DNA from 3 places in the Mesorhizobium sp. LNHC232B00 genome. Region 2 is predicted to be linked to each of the others. Evidence: predicted binding sites of a transcription regulator. Region 2 holds the regulator's gene; each other region holds the start of a gene.
The links. Region 2 encodes LexA, which represses DNA repair genes until DNA is damaged. Its sites were predicted from a motif close to TGTTCNNNNTGTGTTCNG; they were not measured.

Region 1: X743_RS157020 (DNA recombination protein RmuC) is a predicted target of LexA. The motif match lies at 2,452-2,469, and genes of this name have one in related genera.
Region 3: recA (recombinase RecA) is a predicted target of LexA. The motif match lies at 2,077-2,094, and genes of this name have one in related genera.

What each region holds. Positions count from the first base shown of each region.
Region 1 is NZ_AYWP01000007.1:189,360-193,860, forward strand. Features, by position in the region: gene truA (tRNA pseudouridine(38-40) synthase TruA) at 1-384, opposite strand, end outside; gene X743_RS157035 (N-acetyltransferase) at 408-914, opposite strand; gene fmt (methionyl-tRNA formyltransferase) at 911-1,864, opposite strand; gene def (peptide deformylase) at 1,868-2,398, opposite strand; gene X743_RS157020 (DNA recombination protein RmuC) at 2,502-3,773, shown strand; gene X743_RS157015 (GFA family protein) at 3,795-4,199, opposite strand; partial or broken gene X743_RS01000000168895 (cation diffusion facilitator family transporter) at 4,264-4,501, opposite strand, start outside.
Region 2 is NZ_AYWP01000005.1:112,059-116,559, reverse strand. Features, by position in the region: gene X743_RS159735 (ABC transporter substrate-binding protein) at 1-956, opposite strand, end outside; gene X743_RS159740 (GntR family transcriptional regulator) at 1,108-1,881, shown strand; gene lexA (transcriptional repressor LexA) at 2,309-3,061, shown strand; gene X743_RS159755 (ComEC/Rec2 family competence protein) at 3,055-4,501, opposite strand, start outside.
Region 3 is NZ_AYWP01000003.1:115,931-120,431, forward strand. Features, by position in the region: gene X743_RS163765 (pseudouridine-5'-phosphate glycosidase) at 1-853, opposite strand, end outside; gene X743_RS163760 (carbohydrate kinase family protein) at 927-1,871, opposite strand; gene recA (recombinase RecA) at 2,152-3,252, shown strand; partial or broken gene alaS (alanine--tRNA ligase) at 3,515-4,501, shown strand, end outside.

The DNA.
Region 1 (4,501 bases), on a different contig from region 2:
CTTCTCCAGAGCCGAGGGCGCGCGCCGGTTGAGGATGCGGTAGAGATAGTGGCGGCCGGTGGCCGAGAAGCGGGCGTCGAAATCGTCGGGGGCGACGTCCGCCTTGAGGATGACAACGCGTGCGCCCGCCGCCTGCAGATGGGCGTTGACGGCATCGCGCACCTTGTCGCCAGGCCACGCCTTGACGAGGTCGACATGCGCCACCTGGGCGGTCGCATGCACGCCTGCATCGGTGCGGCCGGCGGCGCGCAGTCGCACCGCCTCGCCGCAGAACTTTTCGATCGCCTCTTCGATCGCCTGCTGCACCGAAGGCTGATCGGCCTGGTGCTGCCAGCCGGCGAAAAGGCTGCCGTCATATTCGATGTCGAGGCGAAATCGCGGCATGCCGGGCGGCTATACGCTTTCGCCTAGGCGGCGAGAGCGGTGAAGGCGGAAGCGTAGATCAGCCTGCCGGCTTCCGGAGCGTCGCCCCAGGCCAGCGCCTGCAGCGCTTCGCCCTGGTATTCGCTCTCGAACTTTTCGGCCCGCGCATGGCTGTAGCCGAAACGGCCGTAATAGGGTGGATCGCCCAGCACCACGGCCAGCGTCTCGCCGGCATCCTTGAGGCGGATATGCGCCTCGCGGATCAGCGCGCCGCCAATGCCGCTGCCATGGAAGGAGGGCTCCACCGCCAGCGGCGCGAGCGCCACTGCCGCGAAGCTCTTGCCGCCATTTTGGACGAACAGCCGGGAAAACAGGATGTGGCCGACCACTTGCCCATCTTCCTCCGCCACCAGTTCGACGATGGCATCGCCGCCCGTCACCAGCGCATCGACCAGCCCGGCTTCCGCCTGCTGGCCGAAAGCGTGTTCCTCGACGTCGCGAATGGCCTCGCGATCCCGCGGCGTCGCCGCGCGTATCGACATCATGCTCATGAGAACTTCATTCCTTTTTCGATCTTGGCCCCGCGCAGGAATTCCGACGCGGCAGCGGGCCTTCCGCCCGCGCGTTGAACTTCGACCAGCCTGACCGCGCCTGTTCCGCAGGCCACCGTCAGCCGCTCATCGAGAATGCCTCCCGACTCGCCCAGATCATCCGAAAGCGGCAGGCCTTCGGACAGCGTCGAGCGAAGCAGTTTCAGCCGCTCCGGGCGGCCGCCAATGTCAATCTCGGACCAGGCGCCGGGAAAGGGCGACAGGCCGCGAATGGTGTTGTGGACCTCGGCCGCTGGCCGCGTCCAGTCCACGTGCGTCTCGGATTTATCGATTTTTCTGGCGTAAGTCACCCCGTCCACGGCCTGTGCGGTAAATCTCAGGGTGTTCTCTTCCAGCCGCGCCAGCGCTTCCACCATCAGGGCAGCACCGACGCTCATCAACCGATCATGCAGATCGCCGGCAGTCATATCGGGTTCGATGCCGCATTTTTCAACCAGTCCCACCGGCCCGGTGTCCAGGCCCTCATCCATGCGCATCACCATCATGCCGGTTTCCAGGTCGCCCGCCATGATGGCGCGCTGGATGGGAGCCGCGCCCCGCCAGCGCGGCAACAGTGACGCATGGCCGTTGATGCAGCCGAGCCGGGGCGCGTCGAGGACCGCTTTGGGCAGCAGCAACCCATAGGCGACGACCACGGCGATATCGGCCTCCAGGGCATGCAAAGCGGCCTGCTCGGCTTCGCCTTTCAGCGATACGGGCGTCCGCACCTCGACGCCCAGCCGCTCCGCCTCGCGCTGTACCGGCGACGGCGTCAGTTCCAGCCCGCGCCGTCCGGCGGCGCGCGGCGGCTGGGTATAGACGGCTGCAATCTGGTGTCCCGCTTCGGCAATGGCGCGCAACGTCGGCACCGAAAACTCAGGCGTGCCCATGAAGATGACGCGAAGGGGCATTCCCTATCCCACCAGTTTGCCCGGCGCCTTGTCCTTGGCGAGCTTCTTGAACTTCTTCACCACCATGTCTCGCTTCAGCTTCGAGATGTGGTCGATGAACAGCACGCCGTTGAGATGATCGATCTCGTGCTGCAGGCAGGTCGCCATCAGCCCCTCGGCCTCCATCTCCTGCAGCTTGCCGTCGCGATCGAGATATTTCACACGCACCGAAGCGGGGCGTTCGACCTCGGCGTAATAGTCGGGGATGGACAGGCAGCCTTCCTCGTAGACGGAGCGCTGGTCGGCGCTTTCCAGGATCTCGGGATTGATGAAGACATGCGGCGCCGGCGTCTCGTCTTCCTTGGCGAGATCGATCACCAGCATGCGCAGGGGTTCGCCGATCTGGATCGCGGCCAGCCCGATGCCTGGCGCGTCATACATGGTCGCAAGCATGTCGTCGGCTAATCCGCGCAACGGCGCGTCGACGCGTTCCACCGGCTTGGAAACCTGGCGCAGGATGGGGTCGGGAAGGATGATGAGCGGCTTGATCGGCATGGCGTTCCACCTAAGACGTCCAGCGAAAAGCGTCAACCGGGGCGTCTGAGCCTCGTTCACGTTTTGATCTGTGTCGTCGGGCCGAATCGGCTATGCTGTCCACATGAATGACCTGAGCACCATCCTTTCGGAGCCCGTCGCACGGCTTGGCGCCTCCACGATCACGCTTGGCCACGCGCTGGCTTTCGGCGCATTGCTGTTTCTTGGCCTGGTCGTGGCGCTTGTCGTCGCGCTGTGGCGGTCGGCCAAGGCGCGCGCCGTGGCGGCTGCCGAAGCCGCCGACCACGCCCGCGACGCCGAGGCGCGGATGGCCGGCATTCTGCAATCCCAGGCGGAGATGCAGGGCCGCATGGGCGCTATCGCCGAAGTGTTCGGCGCGCGCCAGGCAGAGCTGACGCAATCGATCGGCCAGCGTCTCGACGCCATGACCGGCCGCATCGGCCAGACCATGACCGAACAGACCAAATCCACCCATGAAAGCCTGGCCAAGCTGCAGGAGCGGCTGGCGGTCATCGATACCGCGCAGGGCAACATCCAGTCGCTCGCCGGCCAGGTCGTGCAGTTGCAGGCGATCCTATCCAACAAGCAGACGCGCGGCGCCTTCGGCCAGTCGCGCATGGAGGCGATCGTCGCCGACGGTCTGCCGCATGGCGCTTACGAGTTCCAGGCGACGCTGTCGAACGGCAGCCGGCCCGATTGTCTGGTGAAAATGCCGAATGGCGCGCCGTCGCTGGCCATCGATGCCAAGTTCCCGCTGGAGGCATGGAACGCCATCCGTGCCGCCGATGGCGCCGACCTGCAGAAGGTCGCGGCCCAGGCCTTCCGCCGCGACATCGAGATCCATGTCCGCGACATCTCGGAAAAATACCTGATCCAGGGCGAGACCCAGGACACCGCCTTCATGTTCGTGCCGTCGGAATCGGTGTTCGCCGAAATCCACGAGAATTTCGAGGCGATCGTCCACAAGGCACATCGGGCGCGCGTCGTCATCGTTTCGCCGTCGCTGCTGATGCTGTCGATCCAGGTCATCCAGGCCATCCTCAAGGACGCCCGCATGCGCGAACAGGCGCATCTGATCCAGGGCGAGGTGATCCGGCTGATGGAGGATGTCGCGCGGGTCGACGAGCGGGTGCGCAAATTGCAGGTCCATTTCGGCCAGTCGGCCAAGGACATCGACGATATCCTGGTCTCGACATCGAAGGTCACCAAGCGCGGCCAGAAGATCGAGGCGCTGGAATTCGGCGCGCAGCCAGACGGCGATGCCGGCCCGGACGGCGCCTCACGTGCACCGGCCGCGAAGGCCGACGCCGGCCCCCGCGTCGCCGATTCGAAGACCGGTCAGCTCAGGCTGAGGGTCGTCGAAGGCGACGATTGAGGCGCGGCACCTGACCCGGCGCTACTGCTCCTCCACCGTGGTCATGCCCTGAAATTCAGGCAGCCAGTGCAGCGCCGAGCGGTGCCATTTCTGCAGTGTCGGAACCAGATCCTGACGTTGCCTTGCGGTCCCCACCCGAATTCCATAGACCTTCGGACCATCGCCGACCGACGTGGCGTAAAGGTGCGAGCCGCAGTCTGGGCAAAAGGCCTGGACGCGCTTGGCGCCGCTCGCCACGGTCTTGATGTAGATTTTCGGGGTGCCGCGCGTGATCCGGTAGTTGTTTTCCGGCGCCGGAACCGTCACGCGAAAGGCGGTGCCGGTCAGCTGCTGGCAATCCGTGCAATGGCAGATCGACGTCTTTTCCGGGTCGACCTCCGCTTCGTAGGTGATGGCGCCACAGTGGCATCCGCCGTCTATCTTCATCGTCGCTCCTCCTGCAATTCGGACCAATCTTAGCGGGGCAAGCCCGCGAGGCAACTTCGCTTTGCTAGTCCAGGCCCGGGCCGGACATGGCACCGATCAGCTTGCGCCGCTGCTCCCAGGTACCAGTGGTCTGCGGCTTGACGAACAGCCGCGTGATCTCCGGCATTTCTGCCTTCAGGCGCGCCTCGATGCGCTCGACACAGGCCTCGATCTCCGGCGCCGCCAGATGATCCTCGAACTCGATGCTCAGGGCGGCGACGATCTCTGCCGGTCCCATATGGACGGTCAGAACGCCGTTCGCC
Region 2 (4,501 bases):
GACGCCGGTATCTCGATGCCGAACGCAGCCATCGCCTTGCGGGAGATTTGCGGCATGTGGTCCTTGTAGGCCGGGCGCGATGGCGCGATCGTTTTCGTATCCTTGCCCTTGAGGATCTCGGCGGCGATGTTGCCGGCGTTGACGCCGACCTGCGTGTAGTTGACCGCGAAACTTGCCGGTACGGTGCCGTTGCGGACCGCGCTGTCGTCGGAGTTGACGACCGGGATGCCGGCCTGGCGAGCGGCCGCGGAGACGGCGGCGATCGCCGGCTGGATCAGGTTCGAAGCCGGGCCGTAGATGACGTCGGCCTTGCCGGCGAGCGAGGCGATGCGTTGCTGGATGTCATTGACGTTGTCGATGCCGACCTCCACGACCTCGAAGCCGGCCGCGGGCGCCGCCGCCTTGATCTTTTCGACGAGGGCAACGTCATTGGCCTCGCCTGGATTGTAAGGCACGCCGAAGCGCTTGGCGTTCGGCAACAGCTTCTTGGTGAAGGCCATCACCGCGGCGACATCCTGCAGATCGCTGGCGCCGGTCATACCTTCATCTCCCGCGTCCCACGACGGCACCAGCTTGGCCGCCACCGGATCGGTGACCGCGGCAAAGACGATCGGAATGCCGGAGCCCGCGAGTGCCTTCTTGGCGATCTGCGAGACCGGCGTGGTGATGGTGTAGATCAGCTTGGGCTGCTCGGCCTGCAGCTTGGCGATCATCTGCGGCACCAGCGATGCATCGAAATTGGTATGGCTCTCCGTGTAGACGACGTCCTTGCCCTCTACGAAGCCATTGTCCGTCAGCGCCTTCTTGAAGCCGGCTATGGCGGCGTTCAATTGCGGATGCTCGCCGAAATTGGCGATGCCGATACGGATCTGATCGGCCGCGGCGCTGCCGGCGCTGACCATCAATGCACCTGCCAGGGCCAATCCCGACAGCCATGCGGATTTCGACTTCAACATCATTTCCTCCCAGATTTGATCAGCGCCGCCTTCGGGGCACCTCCAGCGATCATGGTCAGTCCCTCGGCGCATGTCAAACATTATATATAACTCTTGCCATCACTCACCATCATATATAATTTCTCCAATGGCAGAGAACGAATGGATCGCGATGCAGGACCAGAAGAACTCCACCAAGACGGAAGCCGCCTACCAGCTTCTGCGGCGCGATATCCTCACCACCCGTCTCATGCCGGGTGCCCCGCTCAAGCTCAGCGCCTTGCGCGGCACCTATGGAGTTGGCTGGACGCCGCTGCGCGAAGCGTTGTCGCGCCTCGAAGCCGAACGCCTGGTCACCGCCATCAGCAATCGCGGCTTCGCGGTCGCCCCCGTGTCCCGCGCCGAACTTGAGGATCTGGCGCGCGCGAGGATGGTCGTCGAGATACCGCTCTTCCAGGAATCGATGGAGAAAGGCGGCCGGCAGTGGGAAGACGCGGTCGTCACCGCGCACTACCGGCTCGCCCGCTGCAAGACCGCGGTGGATGACCCATCGGATGCCGCCGTCGACCAATGGGACGAGAACCACGAGGCTTTTCACGCGGCGCTGCTGAGTGCGGCGACGTCCAGCTGGCTGTTGCGGTTTCGCTCGACGATCTCGGACCAGCTGCGCCGGCACCATCGCTTTCTTGGGCTGGCGCCGACATTGCGGGCCGCGGCCGGCCTCAAGGCTGGCTACGAGGAGGCCATGGACGCGCTGCGCGAGGCGATGGCGATCGAGCACCACACCGCAATCATGGAAGCCGCCCTGGACCGCGACGTCGAGCGGGCAAAAGCGCTGATGACGGCCCACATCGGTTATACGCTGCACGTCTATGTCCACACCGAGGACGGCGACGCGAACAAGGACGTCGGGCGCGCCGGCAGCTTGAAAGCGGTTGCCGGATGATTTCGGCACCTCCGCATCGTCCGACGCTTGGCGAGATTGCCGAAGCCCGCGATCGGTACCTGCTTCCGAACAGCTATTGTTGGCGTTTTGATTTCGTTTCGTTCACGGCAGGCAAGCCGATCGCAGGCGCGGAAATCGGCATCGCCGGGCTCTGCCGTCGGCTGATGCCGAGCCATGTCGCAAGACAGGCCACAGGCTATTAACCAAGACATTTCAATGCGGGCGACGGGCGGCAACGGGCGAAAATCCCCGATTTCCGGCCTGTCCGGCTCTGCAAATGATTACGGCCCTCTTACCAAATTCACTAAACTTTAAACGGTTGCAGAACACAACTGGAACAGATAGTGTTTGTTCTGGGTTTGTTTTTTCGATTCTGGATCAGAACCATTCTGGATCAAAACCTTGTCCAGATGCCTTGGGGGCCGCCATGCTGACACGCAAGCAACATGAACTCTTGATGTTCATTCATGAACGGCTCAAGGAAAGCGGTATTCCGCCCTCCTTCGACGAGATGAAAGAGGCGCTCGACCTCGCCTCCAAATCAGGGATCCATCGCTTGATCACGGCGCTGGAGGAACGCGGCTTCATTCGCCGGCTGCCCAACCGAGCGCGTGCGCTGGAAGTGCTGCGGCTGCCCGATTCGATCGCGCCGGGCCTCAACGCGGCGAAGAAATTCTCGCCAAGTGTCATCCAGGGAAGTCTCGGCCAAGGCGGTTTCGGTCAGGGCAGCCTCGGCCGCCAGATCAAGCCGGCACCGTCGCGCTTTGCCGCTGCCGGCAACGACGACGATGCGGTACCAGCGGTGTCCATCCCGGTTATGGGTCGCATCGCTGCCGGTGTGCCCATCGATGCCATCCAGCATCAGACGCATACCATCTCGGTGCCGCCGGACATGATCATGGGCGGCGAGCACTATGCGCTGGAGGTCAAGGGCGACTCGATGATCGAGGCCGGCATCTTCGATGGCGACACGGTCATTATCCGCAACGCCGATACGGCGAGTCCGGGCGAGATCGTCGTGGCGCTGGTCGACGAGGAGGAAGCGACCCTGAAGCGGTTCCGCCGCAAGGGTGCCTCGATTGCGCTTGAAGCCGCCAATCCGGCCTACGAGACGCGCATCTTCGGGCCGGACAGGGTCAAGGTGCAGGGCAAGCTCGTCGGGCTGATCAGGCGCTACTGAGCCGGCACGGCACTTGGCTTGTCAGGTTTGCGATAGGGCTGCAGGCCCCTCGCCTCGCGCGAAAATTTTCGCTGCGCGTGCCAGGGCCGATACGGGCTGTCCACCGCGAAGCTGATGGTTGGCGGACCGGTGGCCGATTGGCGGTCGAAGAAGATGGCCGCGCTGCCCTTGCGGGCGAGCTGCCGTTTGGTGACGACGAGAACCAGCGGATTGTGGCAGGCGTCGTAGGCCGTTGCGTCATTGACGATGATCAGGTCGGCGAAGCCACAGGCCTTCCAGGTATCCTTGCGGTCTTCGACATGCGCTATGATCGCACCGGACGGGTGCCTGGCGAGACAGACACCGTCGGTGCAATAGAACGGCGCTCCCGGCGGCAGGCTGACGGCATCAGCAATATCGAATTGTCCATCCGCCTTGTCGAACATCTCCGGCAGGATGATGGTTTCGGATCTCAGCGCGCGTTTCCAGTTGTCGACGGTGAATTCGTTCGGCCGGGCCCGGCTGACCGCGAGTTCGCCACCGCCGATCGGCAGCGCGACCAGCCGCGCGTCTTCCGAGACCAGCACATCCGGCGTGCGCGTGTCGGACACCACCAGCAAGCCGGCGAGCGCGAATGGAAGCGCTGCAAGCCGCAGCCACGTCGTCGCCATCGTCGCGATGACCAGGGCAATTGCCACCAGCAGAACGGATTGCTGTGAGATGAGCCCGACCGCATCGACCGGAGAGCGTTCTGATATCCACGCCGAAATGGCGATCATCGCGGTCAGGCCCTTGCCCATCAGGTAAAGGGATGGCGCGTCCAGGCCGAACGGCATCAGCAGCGCGCTGGCAACGGCCAGGAACATCACGAGTGAGACGATCGGCATGACGGCCAGATTGGCGAACAGGCTGAGCGGCGACACCCGCTGGAAATGCCAGATGGCAAACAGCGCCGTGGCGCTGCCGGCGATGATCGACGTCATGGCCAGCCCGCCTGTCGCCAGCAGGAATTTGCGCGTCAGGAAACCCGGCAAGGAGCGCTTCGGCGGCGGCGGTCTGGTCTTTCCCGCCCGGTGATCCGCCCAGCCGGCATAGGCGCCAACCAGGGCCGCGGTCGCGGCGAACGACATCTGGAAGCTCGGGCCGACCACCTCATGCGGCGAGACCAGGATGACGGCGATCGCCGAGATCGCCAGATTGCGCATGGTCAGCGCCGCGCGATCGAACAGGACGGCAATCAGCATCACCGCCAGCATGATGAAGCTGCGCTCGGCGGCGACGACGACGCCGGAGATGACGAGATAGGCGGCGATCGAGAAAAGTGCTGCCGCGGCCGCGTATTTCTTCACCGGCCGGCGCGCGGAAAAGTCCGGGAACAGCGCGAAGGCGCCGCGCAGCAGTCCCATGATGGTGCCGGCGACCAGCGCCATGTGCAGTCCCGAAATGGAGATGATGTGATAG
Region 3 (4,501 bases), on a different contig from region 2:
TCAGGCTCCGGCCGCCGGTCAGTTCGAGGATTTTCGACAACAGGAACGGCGTCACCGCCTTGCCCGTCACATTGAGCGCCTCTGCCGCCTTCTGAGCCGCCCCGATATAGCCGGCCATCTCCTCAGCCGGGATTTCGTGGTTTTCCGGCACCGGATTGGCGATCAGCATGCCGCCATTCAAGCCTAGTGCAGCCCTGGTCCGGAAGAAATGCGCGATCTCTTCCGGCTTGTGCAGGGTCAGCGGCGCGCGGAACGGCGACTGCCGCGACCAGAAGGCCGGCATCGTCTCGCAGCCAGCGCCGACGACAGGCACGCCGCGCGTTTCCAGCACTTCCAGCGTCTTTTCAATGTCGAGGATGGCCTTGGCGCCGGCCGAGACGACGATGACCGGCGTGCGCGCCAGTTCGTCGAGATCGGCGGAGATGTCAAAACTCTTTTCCGCGCCCTTGTGCACGCCGCCGATGCCGCCGGTGGCGAACACTTTTATGCCGACCATGTGCGCCGCGATCATGGTGGCGGCGACCGTGGTGCCGCCGGTGCGCCCTTGCGCGACGGCAAAGCCGAGATCGGCACGCGACAGCTTCATGGCATCGCCCGTCATGGCCAGCGATTCCCGCTCTCCATCCGCAAGGCCGATCTTGATGCGGCCGCCGACCACTGCGATCGTCGCCGGCACGGCGCCGCCGTCACTGATGATCTTTTCCACATCGGCCGCCATGGCGCCATTGTCGGGATAGGGCATGCCATGGGTGATGATGGTGCTTTCCAGCGCCACCACCGGCTGGCCGGCGGCGAGGGCCCGCGCCACCGGCGCATGGACGTCGATGAAGGGGTGGGCGGTTTCCGGGTTCATCTGGATCTCCAAGCTGGAGCGCCCGCATCTATCTCGACGCTAGCCGGCGCTGCGGACCATGAATTTGCCGGTCTCATGCCATTTCCTGCGCATCCGGCACAAGGGCCAGGGCTTGCACGAAGGATGCCTCGCTGAAATCGGGAACGGCGTCCGCGCTTTCGATGGCCAGCGTCGCCGCCGCGACGCCGTCGCGCAAGGCCTCGCGAAAAGGCAGACCGCGCAGCAAGGCCGCGATCGTTGCACCTGCCAATGCGTCGCCGGCTCCGGTGACATCGGCGATTTTTCTCGGGGCAGGCGGCAAGATCGAAAAGGCGCCTGCTTGGTCGAAACCCAGCACCGCGCCGCCACCTGCGGTAACCACACCGCTTCTGAGACCGCTGCAGCGCAGCCCGTCGACGACAGCCGGATTCGCGGCATTTGCGTTGACGCCCGCCAGCACGATGGCCTCGCTCCGGTTCATGAAGACCAGCGCCAGCGCGCCGAGCACCGGCATCAGCCGCACCACCTTGGCCGGCGAAATGGCAATCGCGTACACCGGCTTGCCCGCGGCGAGTGCGACGAGCCGCTCCAGCGCCGAGGACGGCAAATTGGCGTCGCACAAGATGGCATCGGCGGCCGCGACCACCTCCCGCACCTTGGAACGCCTGATCTGCTTGGGAAACGCCAGGTCGTAGAGAGCCATGTCGGCAAAGCCGACGATCAGTTCGCCCTCGCGGTCGATCAGCGCCGTGTAGCTCGGCGTGGTTCGGTCGAGGAACACCGCCGACAGATCGGCGATGCCAGCTTCCGCTATGGCGCGCGAAACGGTGTCGCCCGCCGCATCGCCGCCGCGCATCGACATCAGCGAGGCCGACACGCCGCGCCGCACCGTGCTGCGCAATGCATTGAAGACGCCGCCGCCGACATCCTCGCGCATCGTGCCGGGATTGGACGCGGCGGGCACATAGGCGCCGGACACCTGGCCACGCCGGTCTATGTGGGCGCCGCCCACGGCCAGTATCTTTGCGGATTTCACCATGCCGGCGATATGCCCTTTGTTATTCCTGCCGCACAAGCGTTAGGCTGCGGATGGAGTTTCGCACGCAAGGCAGCGATTCGGCGAACCGAAACAATCGAGCTGTCTGGCCCAATGCGAGGTGCATTGCTGTTCGATCTCTTGGTACGAAAAAAGAACAAATCCGGATATCACTTGTTTTTCAGATGTTTGATCCCTCTTGCCAAACGAGAACAAAAAAGGTACAAAATGGTAGGGATTACGGATTGTCCGGCCTTCATTGACGACCAAGGGGTGATGTATCATGGCTCAGAATTCTTTGCGGCTTGTAGAGGATAAGGCAGTGGACAAATCAAAGGCTCTGGATGCGGCGCTGTCGCAAATCGAGCGGGCTTTCGGCAAGGGCTCGATCATGCGGCTCGGCGCGAACGAGCAGGTCGTCGAGATCGAGACGGTGCCGACCGGCTCGCTCGGCCTCGACATCGCGCTTGGCGTCGGTGGCCTGCCGCGCGGCCGCATCATCGAGATCTACGGGCCGGAAAGCTCGGGCAAGACGACGCTGGCGCTGCACACGGTGGCCGAAGCCCAGAAGAAGGGCGGCATCTGCGCCTTCGTCGATGCCGAGCATGCGCTCGATCCGGTCTACGCCCGCAAGCTTGGCGTCGATCTCGAAAACCTCCTGATCTCGCAGCCCGACACCGGCGAGCAGGCGCTGGAAATCTGCGACACGCTGGTGCGTTCCGGCGCCATCGACGTGCTGGTGGTCGATTCGGTCGCGGCGCTGACGCCACGCGCCGAAATCGAAGGCGAGATGGGCGATTCGCTGCCGGGTCTGCAGGCCCGTTTGATGAGCCAGGCGCTGCGCAAGCTCACCGCCTCGATCTCGCGCTCCAACACCATGGTCATCTTCATCAACCAGATCCGCATGAAGATCGGCGTCATGTTCGGTTCGCCCGAAACCACCACTGGCGGCAATGCGCTGAAGTTCTACGCCTCGGTGCGCCTCGACATCCGCCGCATCGGTTCGGTCAAGGACCGTGACGAGGTCGTCGGCAACCAGACCCGCGTCAAGGTGGTCAAGAACAAGCTGGCGCCGCCCTTCAAGGTGGTCGAGTTCGACATCATGTACGGTGAAGGCGTGTCCAAGACCGGCGAACTGGTCGATCTCGGCGTCAAGGCCGGCGTGGTCGAGAAATCGGGCGCCTGGTTCTCTTACAATTCGCAGCGTCTCGGCCAGGGCCGCGAAAATGCAAAACTGTTCCTGCGCGACAATCCCGATACGGCGCGTGAGATCGAACTGGCGCTGCGGCAGAATGCCGGGCTGATCGCCGAGAAATTCCTCGAAAATGGTGGCTCTGAGGGCAATGGCGACGACGGTTTCGAGGATGAAGCCGGCGCGATGTAGGCTAATGGCCGGAGTTCGGCCATAATTCCTGCCTATGATCCAATGCTTATGTAATCGAGTTCTTTAGTACCGCGTCCAAAACCGCCGGCCTTCGAGCCGGCGGTTTTTGTTTTTGGGCTGCCGGCAAGCTGGTGGATTGGCCCAATTCCGTGTTTCTGGACAGGGTGAAGCGTGCCCGCTAAAAGGCCCAATCTATCTCTGCAAAAAGCAGAGCCCATTTCCGCCGGGTTGCCGGCGGTTTTCGCGAAAAAAGGCAGCAGTCATGAGTGGCGTGAACGAAATCCGGTCGACATTCCTCGACTATTTCCGCAGGGAGGGCCACGAGGTCGTCGCCTCGAGCCCGCTCGTGCCGCGCAACGACCCGACATTGATGTTCACCAATGCCGGCATGGTGCAGTTCAAGAACGTCTTCACCGGTTTGGAGAAGCGGCCCTATTCGCGCGCCACGACTGCTCAGAAGAGCGTTCGCGCCGGCGGCAAGCACAACGACCTCGACAATGTCGGCTACACCGCGCGCCACCTGACCTTCTTCGAGATGCTCGGTAATTTCTCGTTCGGCGATTACTTCAAGGAACGCGCCATCGAACTTGCCTGGAACCTGATCACCAAGGAGTTCGGGCTGAAGAAGGACAAGCTGCTGGTCACCGTCTATCACACCGACGATGAGGCGGCCGGCTTCTGGAAGAAGATCGCCGGTTTTTCGGACGACCGCATCATCCGCATACCGACCTCGGACAACTTCTGGGCGATGGGCGACACCGGTCCATGCGGGCCGTGCTCGGAGATCTTCATCGATCGGGGCGAGCATATCTGGGGCGGTCCTCCCGGTAGCCCCGAAGAAGATGGCGACCGGTTCCTCGAATTCTGGAACCTGGTCTTCATGCAGTATGAACAGGTGACGAAGGAGGAGCGCATCGACCTGCCGCGCCCGTCGATCGACACCGGCATGGGCCTGGAGCGCATGGCGTCCATCCTGCAGGGGGTGGAAAGCGTCTTTGAGACCGACCTGTTCCGGCACCTGATCGACGTGGCGTCCTCAGCGCTCGGGCGCGCTCCCGATGCGGAAACCGTGGCCTCCTACCGCGTCATCGCCGATCACCTGCGCTCGTCCTCCTTCCTGGTCGCCGACGGCGTGCTGCCGTCGAACGAAGGACGCGGCTATGTGTTGCGCCGCATCATGCGCCGCGCCATGCGCCACGCGCAGTTGCTCGGCGCGCACGAGCCGCTGATGTGGAAGCTGGTGCCGGCG